3 regions of the Paraburkholderia aromaticivorans genome follow, and region 3 is predicted to be linked to each of the others. Evidence: riboswitches for the same ligand, from Rfam matches in the RefSeq annotation. Region 3 holds a riboswitch; each other region holds the start of a gene.
The links. Region 3 has a riboswitch for cobalamin ahead of cobA (uroporphyrinogen-III C-methyltransferase). Riboswitches for the same ligand answer to the same signal wherever they lie in the genome.
Positions count from the first base shown of each region.

Region 1 (10,381 bases), 380 kb from region 3:
TCGCTCGCCGGTGATCGCCGGCCTCGCGCTGACGATGATGATGGTCGGCTGGCCGGCCGGCGCCACGTTCGCGGCGAAGTCGTTTCAGCGCCTCGGCTTGCGGCGCATTCTGATCGGCGGCAGCGCGTTCGTTCCGCTCGGCGCGGTGTTGCTGCTGTTTCTGTCGCCCGGCGGCTCGCCGCTCGTCGCCGCGTTCGGCTCGCTCATCATGGGCTTCGGCATGGGCACGTCGAGCGTCAGTTCGCTGGTGCTGATCCAGGAGATCGTCAGAATGGACGAACGCGGCAGCGCCACCGCGTCGAATCTGTTCTCGCGCAATCTCGGCAGCACCTTGGGCGCGACGCTGTTCGGCGCGGTGCTCAACTTCGGATTGAGCCACGCGAAGGGGGTCGCCGTGGTCACGTCGGACCAGTTGAGAGCGTTGCTGCAAAATCAAACCGCCAGTCTCGGCGACAGCGGCACGATCCGCATGGTGCTGCATCAGTCGCTGCACCTGACTTTTCTCTCGATCTTCGTGATCGCCATCTTCGTGGTCGTGCTGCTGGCCTTCGTGCCCCCGATCAGTATCGGGGCCGAGAAGAAGGTGCCGCTCGAGGCGTTCTCGCCGCTGGAGGACTGAAATGGATGGCGGGCGCGGCGGCGTCGGTCAGCCGTTGCGCCGCTTGCGAGCGCGTCACGCCCACACGCATTCTCGTTCGAGCGGGCTTCTTGACGCTGCCGCACGAGGCGGACGGCTGTCAGGCCGCTTCGCCTTCCACCGCCAGCAACTCGATGCCGTCGAGTTGCGCCGCGCACGTATCGCGCACGATCGTGACGAAATCATCGAAGTAAGGCCGGCTCGCGAAGCCTTTCGCGGCCACCGCGTACAACTCGCTCCACAGGCCCTGCGTACCGACCCGTTTGGCCAGCACGTAATCGTGATCCACGTAGTTCTTCACGCCCCAGTTCGGCAGCGCCGCGATGCCGCGGCGGCTCGCCACCAGTTGCATGACGGCGATGGTCAGCTCCGCCGTGCGCCGTTCGAGTTTGATGCCGGCCGGCTCCAGCACCTCCCGGATCAGATCGATGCGTGCCTCGGGCACCGGATAGGTAATCAGCGTCTCGTCGCGCAGATCGTCCGCCACCACGCGGCGCTTGTTGCGCAGCCGGTGCTCGTTGGCCATCACCACCAGAATCTCGAAGCGGAACAGCGGCGCGATATGCAGGCTGCGCCGCGTCGCCGGTTTCGAGCCGATCACCACGTCGGCCTTGCCGTCGCTCAGCAGACGCAGTGGGTCCGCGTGGAACCCGGCGACCAGGTCCACTTCGACTTCCGGCCAGCGGCGGCGGAACTCGTCCATCACCGGCATCAGCCAGTCGAAGCAGGTGTGGCATTCCAGCACGATGCGCAGCTCGCCGCGTGTGTCGCCCTTCAGCCGCACGAGGTCGCGCTCCGCCGCGCTCACCGCCGCAATCGTCTCGCGCCCGAGCGCGAGCAGCCGCTCGCCGGCGGCGGTAAAGCGCAGACCCTGTTTGGTGCGCTCGAAAAGCGAAACCTCGTAGTGCGCCTCGATGTCGCGAATCTGATGCGACAACGCGGACTGGCTCAGATGCACACGCTCGGCGGCGGCCACCAGCTTGCCCGAATCGGCAATGGCGATCAGCGAACGCAGGTGGCGAAGCTCAAGCATGGAATGGCTCCGCGTCGAACGAATCGGTGTGGATATGAATCTGGCTCATACATTGGTGAAAACATGTCGCTTGATGAATCATAGCGCGACTTTCACACTGGGCGCCAATTCATACAATGCACAACAGGACTTCACATGGCCCGCACGCACATTTCCGGCTTTCCTCGCATCGGCGCGCAGCGCGAACTGAAATTCGCGCAGGAATCGTTCTGGCGCGGCGAATCCGACGAACCGCATCTGCGCGGCGTCGCGCGCGAATTGCGCGCCCGTCATTGGCAATTGCAGCAGGACGCCGGGCTGGATTTCGTCACCGTCGGCGATTTTGCCTACTACGACCCGATGCTCAATCTGAGCGCGCTGCTCGGTGCGTTGCCGCAGCGTTTCGGCTTCGACCCGAAGGCGCTGTCGCTCGCCCAGTACTACGAGCTCGCGCGCGGCAACGCCGCGCAGCCGGCAATGGAAATGACCAAATGGTTCGATACGAACTACCACTACCTCGTCCCCGAGCTCGGGCCGCAGACGCGCTTCGACGGCGGCGTCGAGTGGCTGTTCGAGGAGATCGACGAAGCACTCGCGCTGAATCTGCCGGTCAAGCCGGTGCTGATCGGGCCGATCACTTACCTGTGGCTGTCCAAGAGCCCTGTGGCCGGCTTCGACCGCCTGTCGTTGCTGCCGAAGCTCGTGATCCGCTACAGCCGGCTGCTGGACAAGCTCAAGCAGCGCGGCATCGAATGGGTGCAACTCGATGAGCCGGCGCTGTGCGTGGATCTGCCCGCGGCATGGCTCGAAGCGTTTTGCGCCGCGTATGACGTGCTCGGCACGTCGGGCGTAAAGGTGTTGCTCGCGACGTACTTCGAGAGCGCGGCCCAGCACGCGCCGCGGGTGGCCGCGCTGCCCATCGCCGGCGTGCATCTGGACCTCGTGCGCGCCCCGCGGCAGCTCGACGCCTGGCGCGCGGCATTGCCTGCGCAGGCGGTGCTGTCGGCCGGCGTGATCGACGGCCGCAATATCTGGCGCGCGGATCTCGGCGAGATCGTCGAATCGTTGCAAGGCTTGCATGCCGAATTCGGCGAGCGCTTGTGGATCGCGCCGTCGTGCTCGCTGCTGCATGTGCCGGTTTCGCTCGACGCGGAGAACAAACTCGACGCCGAACTGAAATCGTGGCTCGCCTTCGCCACAGAGAAGCTCGCTGAAGTCGCCACGCTCGCCCTCGCCTTGCGCGATCCCGCCGCGGCCGAACCGACGCTCGCCGCCGCCGACCGCGCGCTCGCAGCACGCCGCCATTCCAGCGCGGTGGTCAACGCACTCGTGCAAAAACGCGTGGCCGCCGTCAACGACACGATGGCGCAACGGCACAGCCCGTTCGCCGAACGCAACCGTCTGCAGCGCGAAGCGCTCGGCCTGCCGCTCCTGCCGACCACCACGATCGGTTCGTTCCCGCAAACGGCGGCGATCCGCCAGGCGCGCGCCGCCTACAAACGCGGCGAACTGCGCGCGCTCGACTATCTGCAGCGCATGCGCGCCGAGATCGAGGTCGCCGTGCGCAAACAGGAAGAACTGGGCCTCGACGTGCTGGTGCACGGCGAAGCCGAACGCAACGACATGGTCGAGTATTTCGGCGAGCAGTTGTGGGGCTACGCGTTCACGGAGAACGGCTGGGTGCAGAGCTACGGCTCGCGCTGCGTGAAACCGCCGATCATCTACGGCGACGTCTACCGTCCCGAACCGATCACGGTGGAAACCACGCGCTACGCGCAATCGCTCACGCAGCGGCCGATGAAAGGCATGCTGACCGGCCCGGTGACCATGCTGCAATGGTCGTTCGTGCGCGACGACCAGCCGCGCTCGACCACCGCGCTGCAACTCGCGCTCGCGATCCGCGACGAGGTGGCGGATCTGGAAAAGGCCGGCATTCGCATCATCCAGATCGACGAACCGGCTTTTCGCGAAGGCTTGCCGTTGCGTCGCGCGGATTGGGCCGCGTATCTGGAATGGGCGACGCGCGCGTTCCGCATTTCGGCAGCGGGCGTGGCCGATCAAACGCAGATTCATACGCACATGTGCTATTCGGAATTCAACGACATACTGCCGTCGATCGCCGCGATGGATGCCGACGTGATCACCATCGAGACCTCGCGCTCGGCGATGGAACTGCTCGACGGCTTCGGCGCCTTCGCGTACCCGAACGAAATCGGCCCGGGCGTCTACGATATCCACTCGCCGCGCGTGCCTGGCGCGGACGCGATCCAACGTCTGCTGGAACGCGCCTGCGAAGTGATTCCGGCCGAGCGCCTGTGGGTCAATCCGGACTGCGGGCTGAAGACGCGCGGCTGGCCGGAAACGGAAGCCGCGCTCGCGAATATGGTGCAGGCCGCGAGAGCATTGCGCGCGAAGCTGGCGGCGCAGCAGCCGGAAGCATTGACCGCGTGATGTGACCAGCCGTCGAGCCGGCGTCGAACGCCCATTTGCGCGCCGTGTTGTGTCGCGCGAATAGGCGTTCGCGCGTAGGCGGGTTCACTCTTTCGCGTACAGCGTCGAGTCCGCGAAACCCTCCGCGGCGAGCACGTGACCGACCAGAATCAGCGCGGTCCGTTCGATCGAACTCGATTGCACCTTGCTGACGATGTCGTCGAGCGTGCCGGTGAGCTTCTCCTCGTCCGGCCAGCTCGCGCGATAAATCACCGCGATTGGACATGCGCCGCCGTAATGCGGCCGCAATTCATCGACGATGCGCGCAAGATGCCGCACGCCGAGGTGAATCGCCATGGTCGCGCGGTGCCGGGCGAGATCGGCGAGCTGTTCGCCTTCGGGCATGCGGGTCTTGCTCGCGAAACGCGTGAGGATCAGCGTCTGCGACACCTCGGGCAGCGTGAGTTCGCAACCCAGCGCCGCCGCGCACGCGGCCGTGGCGGTGACGCCCGGCACGATCTCGTAGGGAATGTTCAGCTCGCGCAGTCTGCGAATCTGTTCGCCGATCGCGCCGTACAAGGACGGATCGCCGGAATGCACGCGCGCCACGTCCTGGCCTTTGGCGTGTGCGGCCGCGAGCAGCGCGACGATCTGGTCGAGGTCGAGTTCGGCGGTGTTGACGACCTGCGCGGCCGCGTGACCTTCGAGCACCGCGGCCGGCACGAGCGAACCCGCGTACAGGATCACCGGGCAACTGCGCACGAGGCGCTGCCCTTTCACCGTGATCAGTTCCGGGTCGCCAGGACCCGCGCCGATAAAAAACACTGTCATTCACTACTCCATGATTCGTTGGGTCGGCGTGACACGCACAGGCGATTCGGGCGCAATTCAAGCCGCCGCTTGCAGCGCTTCGAGCAGGTCGGCAACGTGGTCGAATTCCCGATCCGCCGGCGGCAACTCGGGCCGGCGCAACATCACGACCGGCAGACCGCGTTCTCGCGCGACTTCGAGTTTCGCTTCGGTCGCATTGCCGCCGCTGTTTTTGCTGACCACCACATCGAAGGCTTGCAGCGCGAACAACGCGCGCTCGCCTTCGAGCGTGAATGGGCCGCGCGCCGCGAGTATGCGCGCACGCGGCGTGTCCTCGTGCGAATCGAGACAACGCACCGTCCAGAACTGATGCGAGGGGATGTCGTCGAGATGCGCGAGCGGCTCGCGACCGAGCGTGAAGAGCGGCTTTCTGAACGGCGCCAGCGCATCCGTGAGCTCGTTCCAGTCGCCGGCCATACGCCAGTCGTCGCCGGCTTGCGGCTGCCAGGCCGGGCGACGCAGCGCCCAATACGGCACGCCCGTGGCGCGGCTCGCCTGCGCCGCATTCGCGCTGATTTGCGCGGCATAGGGATGGGTCGCATCGATCACGAGGCCAATGCCCTCGCTATTTAGGTAACGCGCCATGCCCTCACTACCGCCGAAGCCGCCCACGCGCACCGCGCACGGGAGATCGTCCGGCACCTTGCCGAGGCCGGCAAGACTGTACACGTGGGCGGGGTCGCCGAGTTGCCGCGCGATCCGCAGCGCGTCGCCGGTGCCGCCGAGCAGCAGAATCCGCCTCATTGCGCGGCTCCGATCAGGTTGCCCTGACGGTCGATCGCGAACATTTCCACGGTGACCTGCGGCGGCACGATGGCGCGCGCCAGCGTCAGCGCATGCCGGCAGACGATATCGCCGAGCGGCACCTGCTGCGCGCGCGCCAACGCCACCGCCTGCTGGCTCGTATTGGCCGCGCGGATCGCCGCCTGAAGCGCGGCGTCGGCGCCATATTCGGCCGCCCATTGCGCGAGCCGTTCGAGGTCGATGCTCGAATTGCGGCTATGCAGATCGAGATGCCCCGCCGCCAGCTTGCTGAGTTTGCCGAAGCCGCCGCACACGCTGAGGCGCTCGACCGGCGCGCGCTTCATATGCTTGAGCACCGCGCCGACGAAGTCGCCCATTTCGATCAGCGCGATATCCGGCAGACCGTAATGCGCGCGCATCGCCTCCTCGCTGGCGTTGCCGGTGCAGGCGGCCAGATGCGTGTAGCCGTTGGCGCGCGCGACGTCGATGCCCTGATGGATCGACGCGATATACGCCGAGCACGAGAAAGGCCGCACGATGCCGGTGGTGCCGAGAATCGACAGGCCGCCGAGAATGCCCAGGCGCGGGTTCATGGTTTTCAGCGCGAGCGCTTCGCCGCCTTCCACGCCGATCGTCACCTCGAAGCCGCCGCCATATCCGTGCTCCGCCGCCAGTTCGGCAAGGTGCTCGGTCATCATTCTGCGCGGCACCGGGTTGATCGCCGGTTCGCCGACCGGCAGCGTCAGTCCCGCGCGCGTCACCGTGCCGACGCCGGGCCCCGCGCGAAACTTCACGCCCGGTTCGGCGACGAGGCGCACGCGCGCGAATACGACCGCGCCGTGCGTGACGTCGGGATCGTCGCCGGCGTCCTTGACGGTGCCGGCTTCGGCACCGCCGTCGCCGTTGCCGATCAGACGGCAGAACACCAGCGGCATCGGCACATGCTGGCCCCTGGGCAGCACGATCTCCGCCACGTTGCTAACCACGCCCGCCAGCAACAGACGCGCCGCCGCCAGCGACGTCGCGGTGGCGCAACTGCCGGTCGTGTAGCCGCTACGCAGCGGCGCGGGTTGTTCGGGCGTTTCGTCGCGCATCAGGGTTCTTGCGGTGAGTCGGTGTTCAAAGCGTTGGTGGCGTTGGTGGCGTTCGCGCCGTTCGCGCCGTTCGCACCGTTCGTGCCGTTCGTGCCGTTCGTGCCGTTCGTGCAGTTCGTGCAGTTCACGCCGTTCGTAGCGTTCGTTACATCGGCCGGGTCAATGGTGTTCCTGGCGCCCTCGCCGCTCGGCTTCGTCACGTCCAACAGCGTGATCGGCAACGCCTGCCGCCATGTATCGAAAGCGCCGAGCGGCTGGGCGTCGGCCAGCGCGATCCGCGTCAGCGTGCCGCCGTGCCGCTCGCGCCAGGCGACCAGCGCCGCTTCGCCCTGCAACGTAACCGCGTTGGCGACCAGCCGGCCACCCTCGCGCAGAGCGGCCCAACATGCCTCCAGCACGCCCGGCACGGTCGCGCCCCCGCCGATGAACACCGCATCCGGCAGCGGCAGCCCCTGCAGCGCGGCAGGCGCGCGGCCTGCGACGAGTTGCAGACTCGGCACGCCCAGCGCGTCGCGATTGTGTTCGATGAAGCGCTGACGCTCGGCGTGTCCTTCAATCGCGATCGCGCGGCAGGTCGGATGCGAGCGCATCCATTCGATGCCGATCGAGCCGCTACCCGCGCCCACGTCCCACAGCAGTTCGCCGGGCGCCGGCGCGAGGCGCGCGAGCGTGATGGCGCGCACATCGCGCTTGGTCAACTGGCCGTCGTGGCGAAAAGCGTCATCGGGCAAGCCGCAGGTCAGCGGCAAACGCGGCGCGCCCTCGGTGGCGCGGCAGTCGAGCGCGATCAGATTCAGCGCGGCCACTTCGCCCGCCGGCCACTGATCCGCGCGGCCGTCGATGCGCCGTTCCAGCTCGCCGCCCAAGTGTTCCAGCACGCTCATGCGGGTCGCCCCGAAACCGCGGGCGTTGAGCAACTCCGCGAGCGCCGCGGGCGTGCGTCCGTCCGCGCTCAGCACGAACACGCGCGCGCCGTCGTGCAGATGCGCGTTCAACGTCGCCAACGGCCGCCCCACCAGCGACACCGTCGCGACGTCCTGCAACGGCCAGCCGAGGCGCGCGGCCGCCAGCGACAACGACGACGGCGCGGGCAGCACCCGCAACTCCCCCGCCGGCAACTGCCGCGCGAGCGTCGCGCCTACGCCGAACAGCATCGGGTCGCCGCTCGCCAGCACGCACACCGCGCCGCCGCGTTCGGCCAGCAAAGGCGAGAGATCGAACGGACGCGGCCACGCGGCGCGGCGCGCGGCGAGGCGCGCGGGCAGCATCGCCAGATGGCGTTCACCGCCGTAGACCACCGACGCTTGCAGCAAAGCGCGCCGCGCGGGCCTTCCCAAACCGGCGAAGCCGTCGTCGCCGATGCCCACCACCGTCAGCCACGCGGGCATGCATCCATCCTCATTCTGTGTCTTCAAATAGTCCGCTGTGCCGCGCCGATCAAAGCGCCCAGCCTCGTTGTGCGGTTCGAAAAAAGGCATAATACAGCCGCCGGTGCCCTTCGGGGCCGAAGAGGGAACACAGTGCCACTGTGGCTGCCCCCGCAACTGTATGCAGCGAGTCCGCCTGCGCTCCACGCCACTGGTTCGACCGGGAAGGCTGCGGCGGACCATGACCTGCCAGCCAGGAGACCTGCCGGCAAGACTGTTCGTGCCAGCCAACATCGGGCGGGGTGTACCGATGCCGCAGCCATGCCCGCCTGACGGCATGCTCGGGCCGTCGCGCGACGCTAAACCGGTGTCCGTCTTGAATCAAGCTTCGCCTTCCACCGTTGTGTCCGACGCAGCCGCCACGCCGCGGCCCTCGGCGTGCCCGGGGCTGCTGCGCATCGTCGCCGCGCGCGACGGCGGGATTTGCCGCATCAAACTGCCCGGCGGCGAGTTGAGCGCGGCGCAGGCGCGGGCGATCGCCGATGTCAGTGCACGCCATGCGGCCGGCGTGATCGAGCTGACCAATCGTGCCAATGTGCAGGTGCGCGGCGTGAAGCGTGGTGAGGAAGCGGCGTTGATCGCGGCGCTGGTCGCCGCCGGTCTCGGGCCGATGCCGTCGGCGGGCGCAGCGAAGGCGGTGGCAATCGGTCCGGCGGACGTTGCGGACACGATGGCGGTGAGCGCAGTGGACCGGGCGGCAGCGAACGCAGTGGAGACGGTTTCGTCGAAGCTGCCGGACGCATTGGACGCGTCAGCCGCAATGGCGATCGCCGCCGACGACGTGCGCAACGTCATGATCAGCCCCGCTGCCGGACGCGATCCCTGCTCCCTGTTCGACACCCGCCCGCTGTGCGCCGAATTGCTCGCGACGCTGCAAAGCGAACCGCGTTTCGCGGCGCTGTCGCCGAAATTCGCGCTGTTGCTGGACGGCGGCGAACGGCTCGCGCGAGTGGATCATCCGCATGACGTTTGGCTGGCGGCGTCGCAGGAAGCCGACGGCGTGCGCTTCGTATTCGGCCTGGCGGGTTGTCCGCCTGCGAGTGCGTGGGCCGGCTCGCCGGCGCAAAATGAGTGCATCACGACGGACGAGTCCCACGCCAACGGCGCGGTCCCGCTAGCCGCGATACTCCCCTCGCAAGCTCCGGCTCTGGTACGCGCGCTGCTGCTCACATTCCTCGACCTCGCCGCCGCCGACGCCACGCGCATGCGTCACCTGCTAGCCGTGCATTCCGCCGACGCGCTCCTGCATCACGCTCAACGCTACCTCGACTTCCCGCTGACGCGAAACGCAGCGCTGGCCGGCTGGCATCGCCGCACGCCGGCCGATGCCGGCCTTCGGCTGGGCGCTCACGCGCAACGCGTGCCCGGAACCTGGCACGCAGGCGGCCAGCCGCCGCTGGGACGCCTCGACGCCAACACCCTCGATGCCCTCGCCGCGCTTTCGCAGCAGCACGGCAACGGCACGCTGCGCGTCACACCCTGGCAAAGCGTGCTGCTGCCCGACATCGCAACGCATGCCGTTCCAGCCGTGCTATCCGGTTTGGCGGCGCTCGGTCTCGCCTGCGATCCCGCGCAAGCCATCACGCGTCTGATCGCCTGCGCCGGTTCCAGCGGCTGCGCGAAAAGCCTCGCCGACACCAAGGCCGACGCGCTGCGCCTCGCCGCCCGCCTGGCTGCCGGCGTCGACGCGCACCTGAGCGGCTGCCCACGTTCGTGCGCCGCCGCGCATTGCGCGCCGTACACGCTGCTGGCGGCCGCGCCCGGCCTCTACGACCTTTATCGACGCGACGGCCGGCCCGGTTTCGGCCTGTGCGTCGCGCGCCAACTGACGATCGACCAGGCCGCCGACATGCTCGAACGCCTGGCCCGGAGTAACCCCGATGCTTGATTACATTCGCGACGGTCAGGAGATCTATCGCCAATCCTTTGCGACGATCCGCGCGGAGGCCGACTTGTCGCGCATTCCCGCCGACCTGGAAAAACTCGCGGTGCGCGTGATCCACGCGTGCGGCATGGTCGATGTGATCGACGACCTGCGCTTTTCCGAAGGCGCGGGCGCCTCGGGCCGCACGGCGCTTGCGCGAGGCGCGCCGATCCTCTGCGATGCCGGCATGGTCGCGCAGGGCATTACGCGTGCGCGGCTGCCGGCGAACAATGCGGTCGTCTG
Region 1 covers NZ_CP022990.1:706,458-716,838, forward strand. The annotation lists gene CJU94_RS22930 (MDR family MFS transporter) at 1-619, shown strand, start outside; gene CJU94_RS22935 (LysR family transcriptional regulator) at 738-1,670, opposite strand; gene metE (5-methyltetrahydropteroyltriglutamate--homocysteine S-methyltransferase) at 1,806-4,100, shown strand; gene cobM (precorrin-4 C(11)-methyltransferase) at 4,185-4,910, opposite strand; gene CJU94_RS22950 (cobalt-precorrin-6A reductase) at 4,968-5,693, opposite strand; gene CJU94_RS22955 (cobalt-precorrin-5B (C(1))-methyltransferase) at 5,690-6,787, opposite strand; gene cbiE (precorrin-6y C5,15-methyltransferase (decarboxylating) subunit CbiE) at 6,787-8,175, opposite strand; cobalamin riboswitch at 8,260-8,438, shown strand; gene cobG (precorrin-3B synthase) at 8,492-10,102, shown strand; gene CJU94_RS22970 (precorrin-8X methylmutase) at 10,095-10,381, shown strand, end outside.
Region 1: linked by a shared signal. The riboswitch ahead of cobG (precorrin-3B synthase) and the one ahead of cobA (uroporphyrinogen-III C-methyltransferase) in region 3 are both predicted to bind cobalamin.

Region 2 (10,381 bases), on a different replicon from region 3:
CACCGCGACACCCAACGCCTGCGCGGCGGCGTCACCCCGCAGCAGCACATTCAGACGCGGCGCGGCGGGTACGATCGCGACCAGCACGACGACGAGCGCGGCGAGCGCCGTCCATGGCATCGCGCCGCCATTGAGGTCGCCCGTCAGCCAGAACAGCATACCGCGCAAGCGGTTATCCGGCGCGAGGTTGAGCAGCAAGGTGATGAGTGCGCCCCAACCCGCGGCGATCACCGCGCCGGTCAGCAGCAAACGTGGCGACGTGTCCTGCGGCTCGCCGCGCCACAACTCGCGGCGCGCGAGGCCGAGCACCAGCAGGATCGACACGAAAGCGCCGGCGAAGGCGCTCGCGTCGACGATCCACCATGCGCAGCCGGCAATCATCGCAACGAGCGCGAAGCTCGCCGCGCCGCCCGATACACCCAACACGTAGGGCTCGGCCAGCGGATTGCGCAATAGCACCTGCAGCAACGCGCCGGCCAACGCGAGCAAGGCGCCGCACGCAAGACCGGCCAGCGCGCGCGGCAGACGCAGCGTGCGGACGATCTCCGCCGTCAGGTCACCGGAACCGCTAGCCGATGCGTGCGCGGGCATCAGCGCCGAGAGTACGCGCATCGGCGCGAGCGAGACGCTGCCCAGTGCGAGCGACGCCATCAGCACCGCCAGCGCGATCGCCGCCAGCGCGAGCCAGATCGCGGCCGCGCGCTTCGCGCTCATCACGCGCGGTGTCGCGGGCGTCGAACCCGGGTGGCGGTTCATGGCTCGGCTCATGCAGCGGCTCTTGCGCGCGATCTCAACGAGGCGTGTCCATCACTGCTGCTGCCAACCAACCGTGAGATACGCACCGCGCCGTGGCGAGTTGTACGAGTAGGCCGTTTCATAGTCCTTGTTCAACAGATTCTGGATTTGCGCGGCCACGTACCATGCTTTCGTGATGTTATAGCGCGCCGACAGATTCACCACGCCATAGCCGCCCAGCTTGCCGCTGCTGTCGTCGCGCGGGCCGCTCACGATCCACTCGCCGCCCACGCGCCAGCCGGCGATATTGCGGTTCACCGTCAGCGAGCCGAAGCGCCGCGCGCGCCGCACGAGGTCGACGTCGTTGTCGAGGTCGACGGGGTTTTGCAGCGTCACCGACGCGCGCACGTCCGTCTTGCCGACATGACCGCTCCACGACCCTTCGAGTCCCTGCACCTTCGCATGGCCGACGTTCTCGGCCAGATAGATGCCGGGCGTCACCTGCTCATAGTCGATCAGATTCGAATAGCGCGTCTGAAATGCGGTAAGACGCATCACGCCAAGCGCATTCGATGCGTACTGCAGCGCGGCTTCGATCGAATGGCTGCGCTCCGGCTGGATAGACGGATTACCGCTGAGCGGATAGTACAGATCGTCGAAGCTCGGCGCGCGAAACGAATCCGAATAGCTTGCGCTTACCTTCCAATGGCCGGTGATATCGAAACCGTAGCCGAGATAGTAACTGTTCGCTCCGCCGAAATCGGAATACTGGTCGCGCCGCACGTTGGCCTGAATCTGGTTGCGCCCAAAGCGCCCGGTATAGCCGACGAAGCCCGAATCCACATGCCGGTCCGGCGCCGCGAACGTGTCGGACTCGAGGCTCTGATCGAGATGCTCGTAGCCGACCTGCAGCTTCTGCTGCGCGGCCAGCGCGAAATCGTTCTGCCATGTGTACTGGCGGTTGTCGGTATCGAAGCGGCCGTTATAAATGCCGTTGGTATTCGACACGCTGCGGTCGTCGCCTTCGGAGACGATCAGGTGCGTCGTCCACCAGTCGGTCAGCTTGCCGTTGGCGAACACCGAGACCTGGCGCACCTTGCTATACAGGTTGTTCAGATCGGTCGGCAGGCCGTACGCGTTGTCGTAGCTGTTGTTGCCGTTCGACTGGAAGTAGCTCGCGCCGGCATTCCATTTGTCGTTGAACTTGTGGCGCAACGAAGCCGAGATGCTCTCGTTCAGATAGCCGTTCGCATTCGGGTTGGCGTTCGGCGCCTCATGCGGATTGAGCGACGAGAAGCCGTCGTCCTTCGACCGCGCGAGCGAAATGCTGAAGGTCGTATTGCCGTCTTTATCCAATGCGCCGTTCACGCCCGCCTGCTGCGTTTGCGTGTGATAGCTGCCGTAGCCCAGCGAAAAATTGAAACGCGGCGGGTGGTCGCCACCTTCTTTCGTGAACACCTGGACCACGCCGCCGATCGCACCGGAGCCGTACAACGCCGACACGTTGCCGTTCACCACCTCGACGTGATCGACCTGGTCGAGCGGAATCTGCGCGAGTTGCGCCGAACCCAGGCTCACGGAATCGACGCGCACGCCGTCGATCAGCAGCAAAGATTGCGTCGACGACGCGCCGCGCAGGAACAGGCTCGTCGTCGAACCGGGGCCACCTGTGCGCGAGATTTGCGCGCCTGGTGCGAGTTGCAGGAGGCCGGGCAAATCGGTCGCGGTGGTGTCGGCGAGATCCTGCTGGTCGAACAGCGCGGTCTGCGGGATCGCGTCGGCGAGTGCTTGCGGGCCGCGCTCCGCGGTGACCACGATCGGCGACAACACAGCGGGCGACGCCTGCGCCGCCGACGGAGAAGATGAAGGTGCCGCTTGCGCGTGCGCGACGACCGGCAGGCCCGCGAAGGCGAGGAGCGCCGCACGAGCGATGGGGGACAGCATGGGGTGAAAGTCCTGTGGGTAGCGTGCGCGGCCCGCTTCCCCGCAGGCCGATGCGTAACGAGGCGCCCGCGTATTTAACATTGTCGCGCGTGACGTGCCTCTCCCCCTGGCCGGTATCCGGGCTGGCGACTTCTCGATCCCGCCTTCCCACGCGTGACGCGCAGTGGCACACTCGCGAGTTGAACTTCCAACACGCGACCAGGATCGACTTGCATGACGAATGCGGTCGCTTACCGTTGCGGGGGCAGCGCAGGTTGGCGCGTTCTGGCGAACAGCGCCCCCTGCTTCCCGTTTAACTGCGCGCGCCGTTGAAAAGCGCACGCGGGCACCAGAGTGCGGCCAGTTTAGGAGCGGCCTCGGGGTCCGTCAAGAATGAGTGGGACCGCAGACTAGCGTTCTGTTAAGTGCAGGCTATTGTCCGACGCACGAGTACTTTTTCATCATATGGTCGATAAAAGCCTGCACAAAGCAATGTTGTTACGTCTCGAAACGAGACAATTGTCGGAACCTGCGACATTCCGCGCTAAAATGCGATGTCTTTAGAGGACGCAGCACATGCTCACCGAACTCGAAACACTTTCACAGAATATCGGCAAGCTGATCGCGATCAGCCAACGCCACAATGAAGCGCGACTCGCGCTCGAAGAGCAGCTCGCCCAATCGCGCGCGGACGTCGAAGCCACGCGCACGGAACTTGCAATGCTGCGCGAGGAACGTAATGCACTGCAGGCGGAGCGCGACGCGCTGTCGGCGAAGATCGACGACGCACAGGTGCGCCTGAATGCGATCCTCGAAAAGCTGCCGCGTGCCCGCGCGAACAGCGAGCCCGATAGCCAGCTCGATCTGCTCGAACCGGCTCAGCACGAAAGCGAAGCCGAGAGCGACGTGACCCGCCACGGAGAAAATGCATGACCACCAAGCAGATCGAAGTATCGATTCTCGGCGTGCCCTATCGGCTCGCCTGCTCGCCGGAAACGGAAGGCGCGCTGCTTGAAGCGGTCGCACGCGTCGACGCCGAAATGTCGAAGATCCGCAATAACAGCAACGTGCGCGGCACGGATCGCATTGCTGTCATGGCCGCACTGTCGCTGGCATCGGAACTGCTTAGGCTGCAATCGAGCGTGAGACACGGAGAAGCATTTCCCGCTGAAGAAATCCGGCGTACAATGCATCAAATGAACGAACAACTGGGTACTGTGATTCAGCAGTACAGCATGCAGTAAGTAGTGTGTGTTATCGTGCGGCCGGTCCTGAGATCGGCGGCGGATTCAAACGGAGTGCGTGAGCACAAGGCGTGCAAGATTCTGCAAACGTTTGAGTTCAATCGGTCGTTTTGTGTTTTAGCTTCATCGGTTTAGCTTCCCTGCCTGGTTCGCCAAGGTCATATATTCCTTGAACCAATGCCATGTGCACGGTTGCGGAAATTTGTAGCACGGGTGTGCGCGTCACTCTGTCTGATGTACCCGAAGTGTTGCTAACTGCGACCAATTCTGAACCCCCGGTTCAGGATGCCGGCCTAGCGGCTAAGGCGGGGACCTTTTTTAGAACGGCATCGGACTTCGGTTCGGTGCCGTTTTTCTTTGTGCGCTGTTTTTGCGCGCTGTTTGCTGTACGCCGATTTCTTCCGCATCTTCAAACCCTTAACGTTCAATTCGATTCATGCGCTACTGGCTAATGAAGTCCGAACCGGACGAAGCAAGCATCGACCATCTCGCCAACGCACCGCATCGCACGTTGCCTTGGACCGGCGTGCGCAACTATCAGGCGCGCAATTTCATGCGTGACCTGATGCAGGTCGGCGACGGTGTGCTGTTCTATCACTCGAGCTGTCCCGAGCCCGGCATCGCGGGCATTGCGGCGGTATCGTCCACCGCGTACCCGGACCCCACGCAGTTCGACAGGAAGAGTCCCTACTTCGACGCGAAGTCGTCGCAGGAAACGCCACGCTGGGTGCTCGTCGATGTGGTGTTCAAGAAGAAGATCCCGCTGATTCCGCTCGCCGCGCTGCGCGAGCATGACGAACTCAAGGACATGCGCGTGCTCGCCAAGGGCAACCGCCTGTCGATCACACCGGTGACCGAAGCCGAATGGCGCTTCATCACCAAGCGGCTCGCTTGACGTCGCTTGATGTTGACTGATCGTTGATGCAAGACGCGTATTCACGCGGACGCAAACGTTAAAGCAACGTCAAATCAGGGAACCAAGCTCAGGTTACAACCGCCTAACGGACTCGCAAACGCCGTGCCATTGCGCGGCGTTTGCTCCGATCGTGCACAACCCTGTTCAAGCAAGGAGTCCAACAATGACGAAAAACACTGCACGTGCACTCGCTCTCGCGCTCGTATGCGCCGCGCCCGCAGCGCTAGCCTTGACGCCGGCCGTGGCACGCGCGCAAAACGCCATGCAGTATCAGCCGGCCGGCGTGCTGTCGCTGAATGCGCAGGCCAGCGCGGAAGTACCGCAAGACGTCGTCGATATCACGCTGTTCTACGAGCAGGAAGCGAGCGATCCGTCGGCGCTCACGTCAACGCTGAATCAGCGCGCCGATTCGGCGCTGCAAAAGGCCAAGGGTGTGAGCGGTGTAACGGCCCGCACGGGCTCGTTCTCGATCTATCCGTCAACAGACCGTGACGGGCGCATTTCCGCATGGCGCGGCCGCACGGAGATCGTGCTCGAATCGCACGACTTCGCCGCGGCGTCGAAGCTCGCGGGTCAAATGGCATCGATCATGCAGGTCGGCAACGTGCAATTCTCGCTCTCGCCCGAAGCACAACGCGCGGCCGAGCAGAAGCTCACCGGCGAAGCGATCAAGTCGTTTCGCGAGCAGGCCGCATCGTCCGCGCAGGCGTTCGGCTATAGCGGCTATTCGATTCGCGAGGTCAACGTCGGCCACAACGGCGTGATGCCGCGTCCGGTGATGATGATGAGCGCGCGCGCCATGGGCGCCGACGCGAAGGCCTCGGCGCCGGTGCCGATCGAAGGCGGCACGTCCACCGTGACCGTGAATGTGTCGGGTTCGGTGCAGATGAAATAACGCCATTCCCTCACGCAGGAAGCGCAGCTTCGCGACAGCCAAAGAAAAAGCCACGGCACGCCGTGGCTTTTTTCATTTGACCGTTCGCTACGATAAACCGTAGCTGAACAGATCAGCTCGCGCTCACCGCCTGCGCCGGCTGACGGCCTGCGCGACGATAAGACCAGACGAGCAGGCCGATACCGACGAGGATCATCGGCAGCGACAACCATTGGCCCATGGAAAGACCCATGGCCAGCAGGCCGAGGAAATCGTCCGGTTCCCGCGCGAATTCGACCGTGAAGCGCGCAAGGCCATAGCCGATCAGAAACACGGCGGAAATCGCGCCCATCGGCTTCGGTTTACGGGAGAAGAAGAACAGCACGAAGAACAGCGCGACGCCTTCCAGCGCGATCTCATACAGCTCCGACGGATGACGCGGCAGCATGTGATATTGCGCGAACACTTCGTTCAAATGCCATTGCGCGGCTAGTTGCGGATGCGCGGTGAGCCACGCGGCGTCGTCGGGCGCGGCGCCCGGAAACAGCATCGCCCACGGCGCGCTCGGATCGGTTACGCGTCCCCACAACTCGCCGTTGATGAAGTTGCCGAGACGCCCCGCGGCGAGGCCGGTGGGCACCATCGGCGCGACGAAGTCGGTGACCTGCAGCCACGAGCGTTTGCGCTGATACGCGAACAGCACCATGGCGAGCGTCACGCCGAGAAAGCCGCCGTGAAACGACATGCCTCCTTCCCACACCTTGAAGATGTCGAGCGGATGCGCGAAATAAAAGCTCGCCTTGTAGAACAGCACGTAGCCGAGCCGGCCGCCGAGGATCGTGCCGAGCACGCCGTAAAACAGCATGTCGTCGATATCTTTGGCGGTCCAGCCTTGCGCGGCGACATACGGCAAACGCAGCCGCAGCCGGCCGACGACGATCGCCGCGATAAACGCGACGAGGTACATCAGTCCATACCAGCGCACGGCGAGCGGCCCCAGATGAATGGCAATGGGGTCGAAATTCGGGTGAATGAGCATCGTGTTGTTATGGGCAGTTCAGGTTCAGAAGCGGGTTTTCTGGGTTTGTAATAGTGGGCGGCGCTGCCCGCACCTTGCGGTGCATGCGTTGGACGGTCCAGGCGCCGATGCGTTCGCGAAAACGCGTCTAAACGCGCGGCGCGGCGGATAGCGGCGCCTCGACGGTCGCGGCATGCGAGCGCACGATCTCGATGAAGCCCGCCAGCACCGGGCTCACCTCCGCCGTGCGCCAGACCAGCCCCGTCTCGATGGCGGGCACCGACTCGGACAGCGGCCGGTACACGACGCCGGTGCGGCGCAGATTACGCAACGATTGCGGCACCAGTGCGACACCCATGCCGGCCGACACGAGGCTCACGATCGTCTGCATCTGGATCGCTTCCTGGCCGATCCGGGGCGCGAGGCCCGCCACGCCGTAGCAATCCATAATGATGTCATAAAAGCCTGGCGCCAGACGTCTTGGGAAGATCACGAGCGGTGCGTCGGCGACATCGCGCAGGCTGATCGGCGGGTCCAGCCATTCCGCGCTCGGGTCGTCACGGCTGCCGCTAGCGCTCGCCACGCGCGCCGCCATTTCCGTCGACATGGCGATCACCAGCGGTTCGCGCGCGATGGGCAGCCACGAGAGCTGAGCGGCATGGCGCGGCGGCAGCGGCGCGATCACGAGGCCGGCGTCGATGCGCCCGGCCACCAGTTCGTCCACCTGCACGTCGCTGGTGGCTTCGGTCAACTCCAGCCGCACGCGCGGATGACGCGCGCCGAAATCGCGCAGCAACAACGGCAGCAGGCCATAGTCCGCCGTGGAAACGAACGCCAGCGACAGCACGCCCGCCTCGCCGCGCGCGAGGCTCTGCGCGAGCGGCCGCAGCCCCTCGGCGCTCGCCAGCAGGCGCTGCACCTCGGGCAGCAGGTCGGCGCCCACCGGCGTCAGTTCGACGGAGCGCTTGGTGCGCGCGAACAGCGCGACGCCGAGCGTCTCTTCCAGGGCCCGGATGGCTTGCGACAACGGCGGCTGCGTCATCGAAAGGCGCGCCGCCGCGCGGCCGAAGTGCTTTTCTTCGGCGACGGTGACGAAATAGCGCAACTGGCGCAAATCGGGGATAGCTGGCAGCATGCGTGATACGTTTTGCGACCTAATGAAGCACGAATAATATATTAGACACGCGCATTGGAAAACTGCACTCCGCACGACGCGTCGGAACTACACTGGACGATGCAGCCGGCCACCCACGCCGGCAAGCCAGAACCCGCAGCGCGGATCAAAACAAAACAGACTGGAGCTCCCCATGGCATACAACCGTCGTTCGAAGAACATCACGCAAGGCGTGGCGCGTTCGCCGAATCGCTCGATGTACTACGCGCTCGGCTACGAAAAAGCCGACTTCGACAAGCCGATGATCGGCATCGCCAACGGCCACTCGACCATCACGCCGTGCAACGCCGGCCTGCAGCGTCTGGCCGACGCGGCGGTTGCCGCGATCAAGGGCGCCGACGCGAATCCGCAGATCTTCGGCACGCCGACGATCTCGGACGGCATGTCGATGGGCACCGAAGGCATGAAGTACTCGCTCGTGTCGCGCGAAGTGATCTCCGACTGTATCGAGACCTGCGTGCAAGGCCAGTGGATGGACGGCGTGGTCGTGATCGGCGGCTGCGACAAGAACATGCCGGGCGGCATGATCGGCATGTTGCGCACCAACGTGCCGAGCATCTACGTGTATGGCGGCACGATCCGTCCGGGCAACTGGAAGGGCACCGACCTGACCATCGTGTCGTCGTTCGAGGCCGTGGGCGAGTTCACCGCCGGCCGCATGTCACAGGAAGATTTCGACGGCGTGGAGAGAAACGCATGTCCGTCCACGGGTTCATGCGGCGGCATGTACACCGCCAACACGATGAGCTCGTCGTTCGAAGCACTCGGCATGTCGCTGATGTACTCGTCCACAATGGCCAATCCGGATCAGGAAAAAGTCGACTCGGCGGCCGAATCGGCGCGCGTGCTGGTGGAAGCGGTCAAGAAGGATCTGAAGCCGCGCGACATCGTCACCCGCAAGTCGATCGAAAACGCCGTGGCCGTGATCATGGCCACCGGCGGCTCGACCAACGCCGTGCTGCATTTTCTCGCCATCGCGCATGCGGCCGAAGTGGAATGGACCATTGAAGACTTCGAGCGCATGCGCAAGAAGGTGCCGGTGATCTGCAACCTGAAGCCGTCGGGCCAGTTCGTGGCGACCGACCTCCACAAGGCCGGCGGCATTCCGCAAGTCATGAAGATCCTGCTCGACGCCGGCCTGTTGCACGGCGATTGCATCACGATCACCGGCAGGACCATCGCGGAAGAGTTGAAGGACGTGCCGGCCAAACCGCGTGCGGATCAGCAGGTGATTTTCCCGATCGAGCAGGCGCTGTACAAGGAAGGCCACCTCGCGATCCTGAAGGGCAACCTGGCTATCGACGGCGCGGTCGCCAAGATCACCGGGCTGAAGAACCCTGTCATCACGGGCCCGGCGCGCGTGTTCGACGACGAGCAGAGCGCGCTCGAAGCGATTCTGGCCGACGGGATCGTCGCCGGCGACGTGGTGGTGCTGCGCTATCTCGGCCCGAAGGGCGGCCCCGGCATGCCGGAAATGCTCGCGCCGACCTCGGCGATCATCGGCAAGGGTCTCGGCGAGAGCATCGGCCTGATCACCGACGGCCGCTTCTCGGGCGGCACGTGGGGGATGGTGGTCGGGCACGTCGCGCCGGAAGCCTTCGTGGGCGGCACGATCGCGTTCGTGCAGGAAGGCGACTCGATCACCATCGACGCGCACAAGCTGCTGCTGCAACTGAACGTCGACGACGCCGAACTGGCGCGACGCCGTGCCGCATGGCAGCAGCCAAAGCCGCGCTACACGCGCGGCGTGCTGGCGAAGTACTCGGCACTGGCGCTGCCGGCCAACAAGGGCGCTGTGACGGGCTGAGCCGCGGCCTGACGGCCGGCCAGGTACGTGACCCAAGGCCGCGGCGGCGGCCTGCGGGCGCATGTGAAGCTACGTAAAAGCGAAAGGGGGTGCACGGGAAACCGTGCGCCCCTTTCCTTTTATAATGCTGACACCACGAGTCGGGCACCCGCACCGACGGAGACCAGAATGAAATCAAAGTCGCACACAGCGCTTGCAGCCGCCGTCGTGCTGGGCGCTGCGTTGAGTGCCGGCAGTCCGGCGGCGCAGGCCGAGGCCGCGGGCCTCGCGCTGGCCCAGCAGCAGAATTGCATGAGTTGTCACTCGGTTACGCGTTCCTTCATGGGACCGGCGCTGCGTGAGGTCGCGGCGAAATATGCTGGCCGTGAAGACGCGGTCACTTATCTGAAGCACAAGATTCTGGACGGCAGCACGGGCGTATGGGGCCCGGTGCCGATGCCAGCGAACACCCAACTCACGCCGGATCAGGCGGCGACGCTGGCTAGCTGGGTGCTGACGCTCAAATAAGCCGCCCAACCAAGCTGAGCAGAAACAAGCGCCTCGCGAAAGGCGCCGCGAGCGTGCCCGCCACGCTTATAGCGTCACGCCATCAGGCCGTGCCTGCGGCGTGCCGTCCGATTTCTTCCAGCACCGCTTCACGCACCCAGCTGGTCATTTCTTCCTCCAGCGTGAGCGCCACTTCGCGCGTGA
Region 2 covers NZ_CP022989.1:304,264-314,644, forward strand. The annotation lists gene CJU94_RS01300 (FecCD family ABC transporter permease) at 1-756, opposite strand, end outside; gene CJU94_RS01305 (TonB-dependent receptor domain-containing protein) at 808-2,679, opposite strand; cobalamin riboswitch at 2,771-3,027, opposite strand; gene CJU94_RS01310 (ATPase) at 3,235-3,591, shown strand; gene CJU94_RS01315 (cell division protein ZapA) at 3,588-3,902, shown strand; RNA gene ssrS (6S RNA) at 4,037-4,218, shown strand; gene CJU94_RS01325 (EVE domain-containing protein) at 4,339-4,797, shown strand; gene CJU94_RS01330 (SIMPL domain-containing protein) at 4,982-5,713, shown strand; gene lgt (prolipoprotein diacylglyceryl transferase) at 5,826-6,731, opposite strand; gene CJU94_RS01340 (LysR family transcriptional regulator) at 6,859-7,845, opposite strand; gene ilvD (dihydroxy-acid dehydratase) at 8,018-9,691, shown strand; gene CJU94_RS01350 (c-type cytochrome) at 9,860-10,198, shown strand; gene CJU94_RS01355 (DUF2486 family protein) at 10,281-10,381, opposite strand, start outside.
Region 2: linked by a shared signal. The riboswitch ahead of CJU94_RS01305 (TonB-dependent receptor domain-containing protein) and the one ahead of cobA (uroporphyrinogen-III C-methyltransferase) in region 3 are both predicted to bind cobalamin.

Region 3 (10,381 bases):
CAATACGAGGGCGACGCCGACTCCCGCTGGCCGCAATTGATGGTGCCGGTCGCCGAGGCGGTCGAACATGGCGCGCTGCATCGGGATGGCCGCCGGCCCGCCCGCGCTTCGGCCGTGGCCGCGTCCGGCCACGACGGCGGCGAAGACCGTTTCCTGATCCCGTTCGGTCCGAACGCGCAGCACTATCCGACGCTGAGTTTCGCCCGCGTACTCGCCGGCGACGTGACGCCGGAGCAGTTGCGCGGCCGCATCGTGCTGATCGGCGTGACCGCGTCCGGCTTGTACGACCGCTTTGCGACGCCCGTGTCCGGCGAACTCGGGCCGCTGCCCGGCGTGTATATCCATGCGAACGTGCTCGACACGCTGCTGACGGGCCGCGAGATCGAGCCCGCCGCGCGCTGGGCGCTGTTCGCGGTGTCGCTCGTGCCGCTTGCCGCGCTGCTGGCCGGTTTTCTGGTGCTGTCGCCGCGCCGTTCGTTGCTGCTGACCGGCGCGCTGTGCGTGCTCGCGTCCGCCGGCAGTGCGGTCTTGCTGTACGGCGCGCGGCTGTGGCTGTCGCCGGTGCCGGCGATCGTCGGCGTGGTGGCCGTCTATCCGATCTGGAACTGGCGGCGCCTTGAAATGACGATGGCCTATCTGCGCGAAGAACTGCAACGCCTCGCCGACGAACCCCATCTGCTGCCGGAAACGCCGCAGCGCCGCCGCGAATTCGGCGGCGACGTGCTGGAGCAGCACATGGCGCTGATGGCGCAGGCCGCGCAGCGCGTGCAGGACATGAAGCGTTTCGTGTGGGACAGCCTCGACAGCATGCCGGAGCCGATTCTCGTGAGCGACGTGCGCGGCGTCGTGCTGATCGCGAATCATGCCGCCAAGGCGCATTTCGCGCGTCTGGGCGCGCCGCTGCCCGAAGGCCGTCCGATGCGGGACGTGCTGGGCGGCCTGACGCTCGTGAAGACGATCGACGGCGACGCGGCGTCGGATGCCGAAAACAATCTGCTCGCGCGCGCGCACTGGCCGGCGCCGCTCGATCCGGCGCGCCACGAATTCGCCGCGCTGATGGCGCATGGCGTCGAAGTGCGCGACGCCCGCGAGCGCGACCATCTGCTGCGCTACGCGAACTGCACCAACGAGCAGGGCGAGACCACCGGCTGGATCGCGGGTCTCGTCGACGTGTCGGCCTTGCACGCGGCCGAGCGTCAGCGCGAAGACGCGCTGCGGCTCCTGTCGCACGACATGCGTTCGCCGCAGGCGTCGATTCTGGCGCTGGTGGAGATCGAGCGCGCCCGCCGCGAGCCGGTGCTCGCGCGCGGCTTGCTGGAGCGTATCGAGCGCTACGCGCAGCGCGCGCTCACGCTTGCCGACGACTTCGTGCAACTGGCGCGCGCCGAATCGCAAACGTATGTGCTGGAACCGGTGAGCCTGACAGAACTGCTGATCGACGCCAGCGACGAGGTCTGGCCGCAGGCCCACGCGAAGCGCATCGCGTTGCACACGGAGACCGCCGCGAGCGATGCCGCCGACGACGGCGGCCACTGGATCTGCGCCGACCGTTCGCTGATGACGCGCGCGCTCGTCAACATTCTGAACAACGCGGTCAAGTACAGTCCGCCGGATACGCAGATCGTGTGCAGCGTCGCGAGCGCGACGCCCAAGGCCGTGCCGGGCGCGGCGCGGCGCGTGTCGTGCACGATTCGCGATCAGGGTTACGGCATTCCGAAGGAGCAGCAGGCGGGCCTGTTCGAGCGCTTCCGGCGCTTTCACGAAGCCGAGCGGCCCGACGTGGGCGGTGCCGGGCTCGGCATGGCTTTCGTCAAGACGGTTGTCACGCGCCACGGCGGCGATGTCGAGGTGGCGAGCGAACCCGGGCAGGGCACGGCGTTCACGATCCGCCTGCCGGTGCTCGAAGAGGCGCAATCCGGCGCCGCCCTCACGCCGCGGACTTGATCCATGAATAGCACCTTAGCGCGCCTTAGCGCACCTTAGCGAAGCGAGAAGATGGTGAAAGCAATCCTGATCGGTGCCGCGCTGGCTGCGGCGAGTCTCTCCGGTTGCGCGGGCCTGAGCGCCGACGTGCATACCGCCGCCACCGCGAACGCCGCCGCCGTGCTGCAAGGCGAACGGACCTACGCGATTTCGCGCATGCCGTCGCAAGAGGCCAGCGCGGATCATCCGCGCTTCGAAAGCTTGCTCACGGACGAGTTGGCCAGGCAGGGCCTGGTCGAAACGGCGGGGCCGTCGGCCCGTTATCTGCTCTCGGTGGCTTACGACACGCGGCCGGCGGCGATCGGTGTCGGTGAAAAAGGCTGCACGCCGGGCGACTGCGGGCGCGCGCGCGACGCCCCGTTCTCGCTGTTCAGCGGCCGGGCTTACCGGCACGCGCTGACGCTGCGTTTCTTCGAGCGCGCGAGCGGACAGGAAGTGTATAAAGTCAGCGCGTCGAGCAGCGATCGCGACGCGGATCCGCTGCATGCCATGCCCGCGCTCGTCAAAAGCGCGCTGGCCAGGTTTCCGTTCGATGCGCCGCCCGACTGGCGTGTGAAACTGCGTACCGACAAAACGGGCGGCGTGCCGGTGGTGACCTCGGTGAAGCCGCTGCAACCGTAACGCGCCCGCGTCATTGCGGCGCGTTGCGGTCCTCCGGCCAGCGGTTTTCGAAGACGCAGTCGGCGAGCGGCAGACGGCTCGCCCAACGTTCGGTTTCCAGCATCGGCTCGCTGTAGAACTGGTCGACGTGCCCCAGACACAGAATCGCCACGGGCCGCGCGCCGTCGGGCATGTGCAGCAGCCGGCGCACCGCGTCGACGTCGAACAGCGACACCCAGCCCATGCCCAGACCTTCCGCGCGCGCGGCGAGCCACATGTTCTGGATCGCGCACGCCACCGACGCGAGGTCCATCTCCGGCAAGGTGCGGCGGCCGAAGATATGGCGCTCGCGTCCGTCCATCAGCGCCATCACCAGCAGCTCGCCGCATTCCAGCATGCCTTCCACTTTCAGCTTCATGAATTCTTCGCGGCGTTGGCCGAGCGCGTCGGCGGTGGCGAGGCGTTCGGCTTCCACCGTGTCATGCAAGGCCGCGCGCAGCGTGGAATCGGTGATGCGCGCGATCCGCCATGGCTGCATGAAGCCGACGCTCGGCGCGTGATGCGCCGCGTCGAGCAGACGCCGCAGCACGGCCGGGTCGACCGCATCGCGCACGAAATGGCGCATGTCGCGGCGTTCGTAAATCGCGCGGTAGACGGCGTCGCGCTCGGAATCGTTAAAAGGCTGCGCCATGGAACAGGGCGGCCGCGAAGGCCGGGTTGGAGGGCCAGTAAGCGTGCATGTAGCTCGCCACGATCGAGCCGGCGCGGTAGACGGCTTCGCCGGGCGCGCCGCCTTGCGGCCGGGTGGCCGAGCGCAGCGGCATGAGCGGGGTGTTCAGCTTCGAATAGTGAAACGTGTGGCCGGTCATCGGCCCGTGCAGGCTGTCGATCTGCTGCATGCCGAGCGCGGTGAAACGCGTTTGCATCGTCGCGTGGCCGGGCAGCAGGCCGAGCATCGGCGTGCTGGCGCCGTGCGCGTCGGTGAGCCGGTTAAGCAGATAGAGCATGCCGCCGCATTCGGCCACGAGCGGCTTGCCGGCGCCCGCGTGCGCGCGAATGCCGGCGGCGCTGCGCGTGTTGCCCGCCAGCGCCGCCGCGTGCAGTTCCGGGTAGCCGCCGGGCAGGTACAGCGCATCAGCGTGTTCGGGCAGTGGCTGGTCGGCGAGCGGCGAAAAGTATTCGATCCGCGCACCGAGGGCTTCCAGCAGCGCGACGTTGGCCGGATAGATGAACGAGAATGCGGCGTCGCGCGCGATGGCGATCGTCCGGCCTTCCAGCAGGCGCGGCAGAGGCTGCGGCGCGGGCGCGCCGAACTCGACCGGCGGCGGCAGTTCGGCAAGCGGGGTGCCGCCGAGCGTGTCGGCGGCGTGATCGAGGCGCGCGTCGAGATCGTCGATTTCGTCCGCCTGGTGCAGGCCGAGGTGACGGTCGGGCAGCGCGATTTCGTCGCTGGCGGCAATGTGGCCGCACCAGCGCAGCCCATGCGGCAACGCCTCTTCGAGCATCTGCGCGTGCCGCGCGGAGCCGACGCGGTTGGCGAGCACGCCGTAAAACGGCACCTGCGGCCGGAATTGCGCGAGCCCGAAGGCCACCGCGCCGAAGGTCTGCGCCATCGCCTTCGCCGAAATGACCGCGAGCACCGGCACGCCGAAGGTGGTGGCGAGATCGGCGCTGCTCGGCGTGCCGTCGAACAAGCCCATCACGCCTTCGATCAGGATCAGATCGGCTTCGGCGGCCGCTTGCGCGAGCAGGTTGCGGCAGGCGGTTTCGCCCACCATCCACAGATCGAGCGAGAGGACGGGCGCGCCGCTCGCGCGCGCGAGGATCATCGGATCGAGAAAGTCGGGTCCGGTCTTGAAGACGCGTACGCGTCGCCCCAGCCGCCGATGGTAGCGCGCCAGACCCGCGGTGATCGTGGTCTTGCCCTGGCCCGACGCGGGCGCGCTGATAAAGAGGGCGGGGCACGCTCCGGGCGAAGTCTCCCCGGCAGACGTGTCGGCGGCCGTGCCGTGGGGGCCGGTCATCGCTCAGAACTCCACGCCGCGCTGCGCTTTCACGCCCTGCTCGCGATACGGATGCTTGACGATGCGCATTTCCGTGACGAGGTCGGCTGCTTCGATCAACGCGTCCGGCGCGTGACGGCCGGTCACCACCACGTGCACCATCGGCGCGCGCGCGGTCAGTACCGACAGGACTTCGTCGAGCGGCAGGTATTCGTACTTGAGCACCGTGTTCAGTTCGTCGAGGATCACCATCTGATACTCGCCGCTCTCGATCATGCGGCGCGCTTCATCCCAGCCTTTGCGCGCGGTCGCGATGTCGGCGTCGCGGTTCTGCGTGTTCCAGGTGTAGCCGTCGCCCATTGTGACGAAATCGCAATTGGCGATCGCGCCGAGAAAGTCTCGCTCCGACGTGTGCAGCGCGCCCTTGATGAATTGCACGACGCCGAGGCGCATGCCGTGGCCCAGCACGCGCACGGCCATGCCGAACGCGGCGGTGGTCTTGCCCTTGCCGGTGCCGGTGTTGACGATCAGCAGGCCTTTCTCGACGGTGGCGTTGGCCTGTTTCTTCTCGTGGCCTTCGCGCCGGCGCTCGGTCATGCGTTGGTGCGATTCGGGATCGGTCTTCATGGCAGGTTCGGTTCCTGAGTGTCGTTGTTGGGGTGTTCGTGATCAGCGACGGTGGTGGTCGTGGCGATCGCCACGGCGACGCCGGCATGCACCGTTTTGCGCATGAGGAGCGCGGCGCGCGGCACGTCATTGCAAGCGGCGAGGTCGCCGAGCCCGGCCGTTGCGGCAAGCAGCGCGCACGGCTCGCACACGCCGTCCACGCCGAGGTGCCCGCGCACTGCCGCCGAAGGCTCCGTCACGGGCATCGCCGCGATCTGTGCACGGCTGAAGAATGTCAGCGGCAGGGCATGACGTGCGCAGAATTCGCGCAGGCCCGTTTCGCCGGCTTTGGTATCGACCGAAGCCACGGTGCGGATTGCGTCGAATGCATGCGGGCCGAGCGCGGCGCGCACCGCCGCTTCGATCTGCTCAGCCGGGCTGTGCAAACGGCAGCCAATGCCGACGCTCAGCGTTTTCATGGCGTAGCCGCTCCGTGCGCGCCCGGCGTCGCGGCATCGGCCTGCGCCGCTGCGCGCATCAACGCGAGCGACACCACGCCGCCGATCACCACGATCGCCGGCGAGCCGAGTCCGGCGCGCGAGACGGTAGCGGCGAACTCGCCCAGCCGTGCGAGCGCATGGCGTTGCTCGGGACGGGTGGCCGACTCGATCGCCGCGCATGGCGTGTCGGCGCTCATGCCCGCCGCGAGCAACGCGCCGACGATATCGTCGAGCCGCCGCATGCCCATATAGATCACGAGCGTCATCTGCGTGGCCGCGAGCGCGGCCCAGTCCGGCTCGCCGCTGCCCGCGCCGTGCCCGGTGACGAACACCACGCCTTGCGCGTAGTCGCGATGCGTGACCGGAATGCCGATGGCCGCGGGCGCCGCGATTCCCGCCGTAATGCCGTTGATGACTTCGACCTCGACGCCGGCGGCATGCAGCGCCTGCTGTTCTTCGCCGCCCCGGCCGAACACGAACGGATCGCCGCCTTTCAGGCGCGCGACGCTGCGCCCGGCCCGCACATGATCAAGCAACTGTGCGACGATGCCGGCCTGCGGCGTGGACGGATGTCCGCCGCGTTTGCCGACGTAGACGATCCGTGCATCGGCGCGCGCGAACTGCAGCACCTCGGGATTCACCAGATCGTCGACCAGCACCACATCGGCTTGCGCCAACGCGCGGGTCGCCTTGAGCGTCATGAGTTCGACGTCGCCGGGTCCGGCGCCGATCAACCAGGCGCGGCTCATCGCGACGTGCACGGCAAGCGCCATGTCGTGACGTGCGGATCGGGGCGAAGCGCGCGGGAGCGCCGGATGGCGGATTTTTGGGGCATGCGGGCTACGGATTCGGGCACGGCGACATGCGCGGCTCGCAGCGGTCCTTTGGGGGAACTCGCACGCGAACGGACGCGTGACGTCGTGCTTCAGCGCCTTCACATCCGTCCCTCGCGGATTCCGGCGGCCGGCGGCGCGATGTTGCCTGAGGTTCGCCGCCTCCGCGTCTGGCCGGTATCCGGGCTGGCGGCCTCATGCGCTTTGCCTTCCCGTCCGCATTCATTGGCATGTGCGGGACAGTGGCATAGAAAAAACGCATGCGCGGCGCGAGACGAATCAACATCGCGCCGCAGGTCGCTTACCGTTGCGGGGACAGCACAGGTTGAGCGCATGAAAGCGCGGCCTGTTTCCCGTTTAACTGCACACGCGAATGCATGTGCGGGCACCAAACGCGCGCATACGATAGCACACGGCGCCCCGCCCGATAAGCGCTCGCGGCTTGGGTTTCCTTGACGGCATCGGGCCGCGGGCCTACACTCGCTCGCACTTTGGTGCTCGTGTGCGCGCTCGTGCGCATGCAGTTAAACGGGAAACAGGGCACCCGCCTGCCATGGATCGGGTCAACCTGTGCTGCCCCCGCAACGGTAAGCGAAATGTGGCGCTACGGTCAGTGCTGTAGCGCCGCAAAGCCGGCTTCGATGTCCACGCGCAAGGCCGCGTCGGCATATCACCACTGGGCGAGAAATCACTCGTCCGGGAAGGGGAAGCGGCGCTATCGCCAGCCCGGATACCGGCCAGAATACGAAGGGCGAACGCCGCGGGGATGCGGCGGTGCGTTCATGATCTCAATTCCGCTTTCTGTTTACCGTTGTCGCGGCAATCCGTCGTTCGTCCCCGTGTTTGATTTTCGCCGTGGCTTGCCAGGCCCATGTCGGGTTTGTCAGGACCATACGGACAGACGCGCGGATACGCCGGCAGGCACGTGCAACTCCTACGGATGGACCTCACGATGCAAACCCAGATGCGCAAGATCCCCGTCACCATCGTCACAGGCTTTCTCGGCAGCGGCAAGACCACGCTGCTGCGGCATATTCTTCAGCATGCGGGCGGCAAGCGCATCGCGGTCATCGTCAACGAGTTCGGCGAACTCGGCATCGACGGGGAAATCCTCAAGGGTTGCGGCATTGGATGCGATGAAAACGGCGTCGAAACCGAAGGCCAACTGTATGAGCTCGCAAACGGCTGCCTGTGCTGCACCGTGCAGGAAGAGTTTTTTCCGGTGATGGAAAGGCTGGTCGAACGCCGCGATCAGATCGATCACGTGCTGATCGAGACGTCGGGCCTCGCATTGCCGAAGCCGCTGGTGCAGGCATTCAACTGGCCGCAGATCAAGAACAGCTTCACCGTGGATGCCGTGGTCACCGTGGTGGACGGTCCGGCTGCGGCAAGCGGCCAGTTCGCCGACAATCCGCTCGCCGTGGATGCACAGCGCAAAGCCGATCCGAATCTCGATCACGAGTCGCCGCTGCATGAACTGTTCGAAGATCAGTTGTCCGCCGCCGATCTGGTGATCCTGAACAAAACGGATCTGCTCGACGACGCGCAGCAAAACGCGGTCGAGGCGGTGATTCGCGAAGAGATTCCGCCGCAAGTGAAGATCGTGCGCGCGCAGAAGGGCCAGCTCGATCTGCATACGCTGCTGGGCCTCGAAGCGGCCTCGGAAGACACGATCCACTTGCGCCACGATCATCACGGTTCCGCCGGCGACGCCGACCACCATCACGACGAATTCGATTCGGTGGTCGTACACGCGAACGCGCCTTCTCGCGAAGCGGTGATCGCCGCGCTGCAAGGCCTCGTCGAAACGAACACGATTTATCGCGTCAAGGGCTTCGCGGCGCTGCCGGGCGCGGCGATGCGTCTGGTGATTCAGGGCGTGGGCCGCCGCTTCGACAGCTATTTCGATCGGCGCTGGCAAGCGGGCGAAAATGGTCCGAGCCGCTTCGTGCTGATTGGCGAGGATCTCGATCAGGCCGCGTTGCAGCGTGCGTTCGACACGGCGCTCGGCGTCCCGTCGGCCGTCGAAACGCAACAGGCGTAAGCGCTCATGCATCTGCTGCGCACCACGCCGGGTGGCTTTGTCGACGATACGCAGGGCGTGATCCGTATCGATCAGCAGCCCGCCGATATCGTGGTGCTCAGTTCGGCCGACACCACGCTGTCGCTGCTCGCGAGCGTCTTTCCGCGGCTGGGCGAGGGTTTCCCCAGCGTGCGGCTCGCCAACGTCACGTATTTGCGGCAGCCGGCCTCGGTCGATTTCTATGTCGAAGACGTCTTGCAGCATGCGCGCGCGGTGGTGGTCGATCATCTCGGCGGCGAGGCCTATTGGCCTTATGGCATCGAGCAGGTGGTGGCGCTCGCCGAGCGCAAGCAGCAGACGCTCGCAATGTTCTCCGGCGATCTGCAGGAAGATCCAAACCTGCTCGCGCGCAGCACCGCGAGCGCCGAGCTATGCCATCAACTGTGGCGCTATCTGCGCGAAGGCGGCCCGCAAAATGCCGAAGCGTTCCTGCGCTGTATCGCGCACCGCGCCGTCGGCTGGGGGCGCGAGCCTGCGCCGCCGCGCGCGTTGCCCGCCGCGACGCTCTACCATCCCGAGCGGGACACGCCGACGGTTGCCGACTGGCAGGCGCGCTGGCAACACAACGCGCCGGTCGCGGCGATTCTGTTCTACAAGGCGCATCTGCAGGCGGCCAATACGGCCGTGTTCGACGCGCTGATCGATGCGCTCGAGTCGCAGGGCCTGAATCCGCTGCCGATTGCGATTACCTCGCTCAAAGACACGTTGAGCCGCGAAGTCGTGCAATCGCTGTGCGCCGAGCACAAGGTCTCGCTGGTGCTGAATACGACCGCCTTCGCCGCAAGCGCGATCGACGACCCCGAGCCGCTCGCGCTCGCCGGCGACGCGCCGGTGTTCCAGGTGATTCTCAGCGGCGGCAATCGCGAAGACTGGCAGAAGGACAATCAAGGCCTCAATTCGCGCGATATTGCGATGCATATCGCGCTGCCGGAAGTGGACGGCCGCATCATTACGCGCGCTGTCAGTTTCAAGGGCCTTGCATACCGTTGTCCGCACACTCAGGTCGACGTGGTGCGTTATCAACCGGATGCCGGGCGGGTGGCTTTTCTCGCCGAGCTCAGCCGCCGCTGGTGCCGTCTGCGCTCGCTCGACAACGCGGACAAGAAACTCGCGCTGATCCTCGCCAATTATCCGATGAGCGAGGGGCGCATCGGCAATGGCGTGGGGCTCGATACGCCGGCCTCGGTGGTGGGCATTCTGTCGATGCTGCGCGACGAAGGCTATCGTCTCGCCGATTTGCCCGCGAACGGCGACGCGTTGTTGAAGAAGCTCACCGAAGGCGTGACCAACGATCCGGTGGTGCGCGATCTGCGTCCCGCGCTGCAAAGCCTTGCGCTAGACGACTATCTTGGGTACTTCAACGCCTTGCCCGCTGAGGCGCGGCACGCATTGAACGCGCGGTGGGGCACACCCGATCAGGATCCGACGCTGAGGCGCGGCCGTTTCATGATCGCGGGCTGGCGGTGCGGACAGGTGTTCGTCGGCATTCAACCCTCGCGTTCGCGCGAACAGGGCGATTACGCCAGCTATCACGACGCCGACCTCGTGCCGCCGCACGCCTATCTGGCGTTCTATTTCTGGTTGCGCCACCAGTTCGGTATCGACGCAATCGTGCACGTCGGCAAGCACGGCAATCTCGAATGGCTGCCTGGCAAGAGCGTCGCGTTGAGCCACGCCTGCTGGCCCGATCTGATTCTCGGGCCGATGCCGCATTTGTACCCGTTCATCGTCAACGATCCGGGCGAGGGCAGCCAGGCGAAACGCCGCGCGCAG
Region 3 covers NZ_CP022990.1:329,160-339,540, forward strand. The annotation lists gene CJU94_RS21255 (CHASE2 domain-containing protein) at 1-1,944, shown strand, start outside; gene CJU94_RS21260 (DUF4136 domain-containing protein) at 1,996-2,604, shown strand; gene bluB (5,6-dimethylbenzimidazole synthase) at 2,615-3,274, opposite strand; gene CJU94_RS21270 (cobyrinic acid a,c-diamide synthase CobB) at 3,258-4,607, opposite strand; gene cobO (cob(I)yrinic acid a,c-diamide adenosyltransferase) at 4,611-5,213, opposite strand; gene CJU94_RS21280 (cobalamin biosynthesis protein) at 5,210-5,671, opposite strand; gene cobA (uroporphyrinogen-III C-methyltransferase) at 5,668-6,441, opposite strand; cobalamin riboswitch at 6,681-6,933, opposite strand; cobalamin riboswitch at 7,001-7,281, shown strand; gene cobW (cobalamin biosynthesis protein CobW) at 7,478-8,569, shown strand; gene cobN (cobaltochelatase subunit CobN) at 8,576-10,381, shown strand, end outside.